DNA from 3 places in the Rhizobium sp. TH2 genome. Region 2 is predicted to be linked to each of the others. Evidence: predicted binding sites of a transcription regulator. Region 2 holds the regulator's gene; each other region holds the start of a gene.
What was found. The regulator PhoB, encoded in region 2, activates phosphate uptake and scavenging genes when phosphate is short. The targets are predictions, from matches to a motif close to TGTCATNNANCTGTCAT.
Positions count from the first base shown of each region.

Region 1: IHQ71_RS21625 (DUF47 domain-containing protein) is a predicted target of PhoB. The motif match lies at 1,064-1,080, and genes of this name have one in related genera.
Region 3: phnC (phosphonate ABC transporter ATP-binding protein) is a predicted target of PhoB. The motif match lies at 1,364-1,380, and genes of this name have one in related genera.

Region 1 is NZ_CP062231.1:4,389,114-4,391,380, reverse strand. Features, by position in the region: gene IHQ71_RS21630 (Na/Pi cotransporter family protein) at 1-873, opposite strand, end outside; gene IHQ71_RS21625 (DUF47 domain-containing protein) at 1,101-1,745, shown strand; gene IHQ71_RS21620 (inorganic phosphate transporter) at 1,745-2,267, shown strand, end outside.
Region 2 is NZ_CP062231.1:111,572-113,838, reverse strand. Features, by position in the region: gene IHQ71_RS00650 (hypothetical protein) at 1-250, shown strand, start outside; gene phoB (phosphate regulon transcriptional regulator PhoB) at 534-1,217, opposite strand; gene phoU (phosphate signaling complex protein PhoU) at 1,279-1,998, opposite strand; gene pstB (phosphate ABC transporter ATP-binding protein PstB) at 2,036-2,267, opposite strand, start outside.
Region 3 is NZ_CP062231.1:2,434,898-2,437,164, forward strand. Features, by position in the region: gene IHQ71_RS12145 (AI-2E family transporter) at 160-1,335, shown strand; gene phnC (phosphonate ABC transporter ATP-binding protein) at 1,462-2,267, shown strand, end outside.

The DNA.
Region 1 (2,267 bases), 1.6 Mb from region 2:
GACTGCGGCCAGCAGGAGATTGAAGGCGAGATGGGCATCGACGGGCATCTTGGCCGGCGAGAACGGCAGGTCGTGAAGGAAGGTACCGAGATAGCCCGCGAGCGGAAGCGTGATCAGGCATCCGGCTGCCCTGACGATCAGATTGCCATAGGTCACGCGCCGCGTGGTGGCCGGCGCCGAGAGCGTTGAGAGAACCGGTGGCACGGCGCCACCGAGATTGGCTCCGAGAACGAGCGCCACTGTCAAGCCCGGAGACAGAGCGCCGGTTGATGCGATCGACATGATCAGGACGACCACCGCGAGGCTCGATGACGACAGCGCGGCGAGTACGGCGGCGAAGATCATCGCCACGACCCAGGCATTGTCGAGAAGCTCGATGAAGGCCGCGAGCGCCGGCGAATGGCGGATTGGGCCGGTCGCCAGGCCCAGCAGCTGCAGCGAGAGCAGCATCAGTCCTACGCCGACAAGTGCAGTGCCCATGCCTTTCTGCGCCGTCGACGAGCGCCGGTACAAGACAATGCCAACAAGAATAATGAGTGGCGACAGCCATTCGATGCCGGTGGAGACAATCCACGCCGTGACGGCGGTACCGACATTGGCGCCAAGAAGAACGATCTGCGCCATCGCCGGCGCCACCAGATCGCGCTCGACGAAGGAGGCGACCATCAGCGCGGTCGCGGTGGAACTCTGAAGTACGATCGTCGCGATGAAACCCGACGAGAATGACCGGAAACTGCCGCGTGTGCCGCTGGCGAGCCCGGTGCGCAGCCGGGCGCCGAAGGCACGCGTCGCGCCGTCTCGAACCTGGGCCAGGCCGAAGAGCAGCAGCGCAACCGCGCCGAACAGGTTGATCATGACGATCGTCGATTCCATCTGCTGGCGAATGTCTCCTCAAAATTCTGCATGCTGTCGAATCTAACCGCAAAAACAAGGTTACATTCATTCGCCGGCGAAATAAATCGGTCTATCGGCGTCAATCATCATAGAGCGATCTCGGATCGGCAATTTTCATCTGTCCCACAAGGTTTTGAAAGCGCCCTTTCCCCTCGCGCATTCGTCATTTATGACAGATTTATGACATTAACACAGTGGCCGCACCGATGATCAGCCTGTTCAAGAAACTCATGCCGCGCGAGGACAAGTTCTTCGATCTGTTCGAGCAGCATTCCCGCACGGTCAACGCTGCCGCCAACGCCATGCGTGACCTGCTTGCGGGCGAGGGCGATCTCGAAGCCCATTGCCAGACGATCATCGATCTCGAGCACAAGGCCGACGACATTACGCGCGACGTATTGTTGGCTGTTCGCCGCAGCTTCATCACGCCCTTCGATCGCGGCGACATCAAGGATCTCATCCAGTCTATGGATGATGCGATCGACATGATGCACAAGACGGTCAAGACCATTCGCCGCTTCGAACGGAAGACGTTCGACCCCGGCATGCGGGAAATGGGCGAACTGATCGCTGAAGCCGCCCGGCTGATCTCCGAGGCGATACCGCTTCTCGACAAGATGGGCGCCAATGCCACACGGCTGAGCGCGATTGCCGAAGAGGTGACGCGCGTCGAGGGCCGGTCGGACGAGCTCTATGAACAAGGACTCAAGAACCTGTTCCGCGACCATGGTGCCGGCAACGCCATGGCCTATCTCATCGGCAGCGAGATCTATTCGGAACTCGAAAAGGTGATCGACCGGTTCGAGGACGTGGCCAATGAGATCAGTGGCATCGTGATCGAGAATGTATGATGGATGCCACGCTCGCGCTTCCCCTGCTGATCGGCCTTATCGCCATCGCGCTGTTCTTCGATTTCCTGAACGGCCTGCATGATGCGGCAAATTCGATTGCGACGATCGTATCGACCCGGGTGCTGAGGCCGCAATATGCGGTGGCATGGGCGGCGTTCTTCAATTTCATCGCCTTTCTCTTCTTCGGCCTGCATGTGGCGGAAACGCTCGGTACCGGCATCATCGATCCGGCAATCGTCTCGCCGCAGGTGATTTTCGCTGCGCTGATGGGGGCAATCATCTGGAATATCGTGACCTGGATCTACGGCATTCCATCGAGTTCGTCGCATGCGCTGATCGGCGGGCTGGTGGGCGCGGGGCTTGCCAAGACGGGCGGTTCGGCCATCGTCTTCGCGGGCCTGTTCAAGACAGTCCTGGCGATCTTCATGTCGCCGATGATCGGTTTCCTGCTGGCGCTGTTCCTGGTGCTGGTCGTTTCCTGGCTGTTCGTGCGGCAGACGCCGTTCGCCGTGGACAAGACGT
Region 2 (2,267 bases):
GGCGATCACGGTGAAATCGAATACCGAGAAGCCCGCCCAGATCTATATCCAGTGCGAATTCAAGACGCTGGGTGATTGCGGCCGGCACCGCTATACCGTGACCAACGAACGTGCCGACGAACTGATCCAGGTGAAATTCGAAGGAAAGCTCGGGCCGAGCGAGGCAGGCCATATCGTGATCAACAGCGATCTCACCGGCGAAGGCAGCACCATCCGCCTCTATGGCATCAGAGTGCTGCCGGGCTCTTAGATCGCTTCATTGTTAAATGAAATCATTCTGTTGGCCGAGACGGAGTCGGATATTCGTTCGGTCGGCGCGGGTCGTAGCCCAGTTCTACGGCCAAGGCGACCGAACGAATAGGCGGCCCGTATCGGCCAACCCCGAAGGGGCCGGGCATCTTTCCGCCAGGATCAGAGGCGATCGGCTCGGACGTACGTTGGGGTATGCCCTTCGCCAATCGCCTCTGCCCTGACGAAAACCTGCTCCGGCAGAATGCTTCCATTTAACAATGAAACGATCTAGGTCCCAGAGGTCAGACTTCCATTGCATAACCCGCGCCGCGCACGGTGCGGATCACGTCGGGCATGTTGGAGAGATTGAGCGCCTTGCGCAGGCGGCCGACATGGACGTCCACGGTGCGTTCGTCGACATAGATGTCGTGGCCCCAGACACCATCGAGAAGCTGCGAGCGGGAGAAGACGCGGCCCGGCGACGACATGAAGAATTCGAGCAGCTTGAACTCGGTCGGCCCGAGCCGGATCTCGCGCGAGCGACGATGGACGCGGTAGGTCTCGCGATCGAGCTCGACATCGCCGCATTTCAGCAGCGACGAGATCGCGCTCGGCCGCACCCGGCGCAGCATGGCTTTTACGCGGGCCATCAGTTCAGGCGTCGAGAAAGGCTTGACGACATAGTCGTCCGCTCCGGTGGAGAGGCCGCGAACGCGCTCGCTCTCTTCGCCGCGCGCGGTCAGCATGATCACGGGCAGGCGCTCGGTCTGCGGACGCATCCTGAGGCGGCGGCAGAGTTCGATGCCGGAGACGCCCGGCAGCATCCAGTCGAGCACAAGGAGATCAGGCACACGCTCCTGCAGGCGTATGTCGGCTTCGTCACCACGCGGGATGACCTCCACCTCGTAGCCTTCAGCTTCCAGATTGTAGCTGAGCAGTGTGCCCAGTGCCTCCTCGTCTTCGACGACCATGATTCTCGGCTGCATGAGACTCCGTTCCCGGTGTTAGATCACCGGTTTCCGAGGGCGCCCTCCGGGCACCCGGGGTTCAAAGGGCTGGCTGGACGACGGATGCCGTGTTGTCATCCTTGGGCCGCTCGCCGGCCGGCTGCTCGCCGGTCGACATGTAATAGATCGTCTCGGCGATATTCGTCGCGTGGTCACCGATGCGTTCGATGTTCTTGGCGCAGAACAGGAGATGCGTGCAGGGCGTGATGTTGCGCGGATCTTCCATCATATAGGTCAGAAGCTCGCGGAACAACGACGTGTACATCGCATCGATCTCTTCGTCGCGGGCACGGATCTGCTCGGCCTTTTCAGGCGAACGCGTCGAATAGACGTCGAGTACGTCCTTGAGCTGCGACAGAGCAAGCTCCGAGAGGTGCTCGATACCACGGGCGAGCGGGCGCGGAATGCCCGATGTCTGCACAGCGATGACACGCTTGGCGGTGGACTTGCCGAGGTCGCCGACGCGCTCCAGGTCGGATGCGATGCGGATCGATCCGATGATCTCGCGAAGATCGGATGCAACGGGCTGGCGCTTGGCGATCATCAGGATCGCCTTGTCGCCGATTTCACGTTCCGTCGCGTCGACGATCGTGTCTTCCGAGATCACCCGCTGGGCGAGCGCGGAATCGGCGGTTACGAGCGCATGGATCGCATCGGAAACCATCTGCTCGACCATGCCGCCCATTTCGGCGATGCGGCGGGCGAGCGTCTTCAGTTCGTCGTCGAATACGGAATAGATGTGGGACGATGTTGTGGTCATCGGAAATCCTCCTGCCGGACAGCCGGCGAAATGCGTATCAGCCGAACCGGCCCATGATGTAATCCTGGGTGCGCTGGTCGTCCGGATTGGTGAACATCTTGTCTGTGTCGTTCTCTTCCACGAGGTAGCCCAGGTGGAACATGGCGGTGCGCTGGGAAACACGCGCGGCCTGCTGCATGGAGTGGGTGACGATGACGATGGTGAAGTTCTCGCGCAGTTCGTGGATCAGTTCCTCGACCTTGGCGGTGGCGATCGGGTCGAGCGCCGAA
Region 3 (2,267 bases), 2.3 Mb from region 2:
GATTGGTAATCATCAATCCGGCGCAAATCCCGGATATTTACCCTCCGCCATTTTTCTGGTTCCTGATAAAACAATTTCGACTATAGCTCGCCGTACAAACGTCCATCATAATATGGGCGTCATGCCGGTTCTATAAATGGTCCAGATATCGGAGACCGAATGCATTCGAGCAACCGCGGCAGACCCTATTCCACCGTCGAGCGGGCAGACATAGAAACTGCCCGGCGGGAGCGATTTGCGCTCGTGCCCTCGGCGACGGTCGCGCGCGTGCTTCTGGTCCTTGTGATTCTGGCCGGTGTCTATTTCTTCCACGGCTTCATCGTGCCAGTGCTTGCCGCGCTGGTGATCGGTTTCGCCAGTTGGCCGATCTACCGTCGGATTCTCAATGCCATCGGCGGCAATCGCACGCTCGGCGCCACGATCGCGCTGCTGCTGGTTTTGTCCTTCATCATCATCCCGATTACGATCGCCACCGTCTACGCGATGAAGGAAATCAAGGTCTGGGTGCTCTGGGCGATCGAGGCGAACAAGCATGGAGCGCCGGTTCCGGTCTGGCTGCAGGGCTTGCCCTTCGCCGGTGAAATGCTGAGCGAGCAATGGGTGCGATATGCCGGCCATGCCGGCGGCCTCGGCGAACTGGTCCAGGTGATCAGCGGCTCGAATATCGGCAATATCTATCGCGGCGTCGTCACATTCGGCGCCACCGCCTTCCAGGCGCTGCTCACGCTTCTCTTCATGCTGATCACGCTGTTCTTCGTCTATCGCAACGGTGAAGGCCTTGTCCTTCAGCTCGATCGAATCGGTGAACGGATTCTTCCCGAACGCTGGGAGCGCGTGTCGCGGATCGTCCCGCTGACGATCAGCTCAACCGTGACGGGGATGACCGTTATCGCCATCGGCGAGGGCATCGTGCTCGGCATCGCCTATTGGATCGCCGGCGTCCCCTCGCCCGTGACGCTCGGCGTGATCACCGGCATCATGGCGCTCATCCCCGGCGGCGCGCCGCTGAGCTTCACGCTGGTTTCGCTCTATCTCGTCGCGAGCGGCTCCCATGTCGCCGGCGCGGCGCTCTTCATTTGGGGTTCGGTGGAACTCTTCATCGTCGACAAGACGCTCAGGCCGAAGCTCGTCGGCGGGCCGATAAAGCTGCCTTTCCTGCCGACATTCTTCGGCCTGATCGGTGGTGTCAAGACGATGGGTTTTCTCGGCCTCTTCGTCGGCCCGGTGCTGATGGCGCTGCTGGTCGCGATATGGCGTGAATGGCTCCACACCGATGCCGTGGCGACCCAGGTCGAGTCCGAACGCGAGCAGATCGCTCAAAGAGCTGCGGAATAGGCTCTCCCCGGCAATCCCGGCTGTGGATTGTCATCCAACCGTCATGAATTCGACACCGAACCTTCAATCAAGCCCTCTAGACCCGATCCCAACAACGGCGAAAAGTCGAAACAGGGATTTGGCGGAATGTTTGAATTCAGGAATGTCACGCGACGATTCGGATCGAAGACCGCCGTCGACAGCGTCACAACAGACATCCCAGCGGGCCAGATGGTCGGCATCATCGGTCGCTCCGGTGCCGGGAAATCCACGTTCCTTCGCATGATCAACCGGCTGGCGGACCCGTCGGCCGGTTCCATTATTTTCGATGGCCGTGAAGTGTCGTCCCTGAAGGGCGCCGAACTGCGCCGCTGGCAGCGCGATTGCGCCATGATCTTCCAGCAGTTCAACCTCGTGCCGCGTCTCGATGTGCTGACCAATGTGCTGCTCGGACGGCTGAACCACCGTTCCACGGTCACCAGCATCCTCAACATGTTCACCCGCGAAGAGCGGATCATGGCGATCGCCGCACTCGAGCGGCTCGGCATCGAACAGTCAGCATTGCAAGCCGCCGGCACGCTGTCGGGCGGCCAGCAGCAGCGCGTCGCCATCGCGCGTGCGCTGATGCAGGAGCCGAAAGTGCTGCTCGCCGACGAGCCCATCGCCTCACTCGATCCGCTCAACGCCAAGATCGTCATGGATGCACTGCGCGACATCAACGAACGCGAAGGCATCACGGTCATCTGCAACCTGCACACGCTCGACACCGCGCGCGCCTATTGCCAGCGCATCATCGGCATGGCGGCGGGCAAGGTCGTGTTCGACGGCGGCCCAGATGAACTCACGCGCGACGCCGTATCGGCGATCTACGGCTCCGAGGGCGCGCTTGACGAGTCGATGACCTCCACCAGCATCAATATTCCGGCGGCGGCAATCGTGCCCGTCCCGGACAA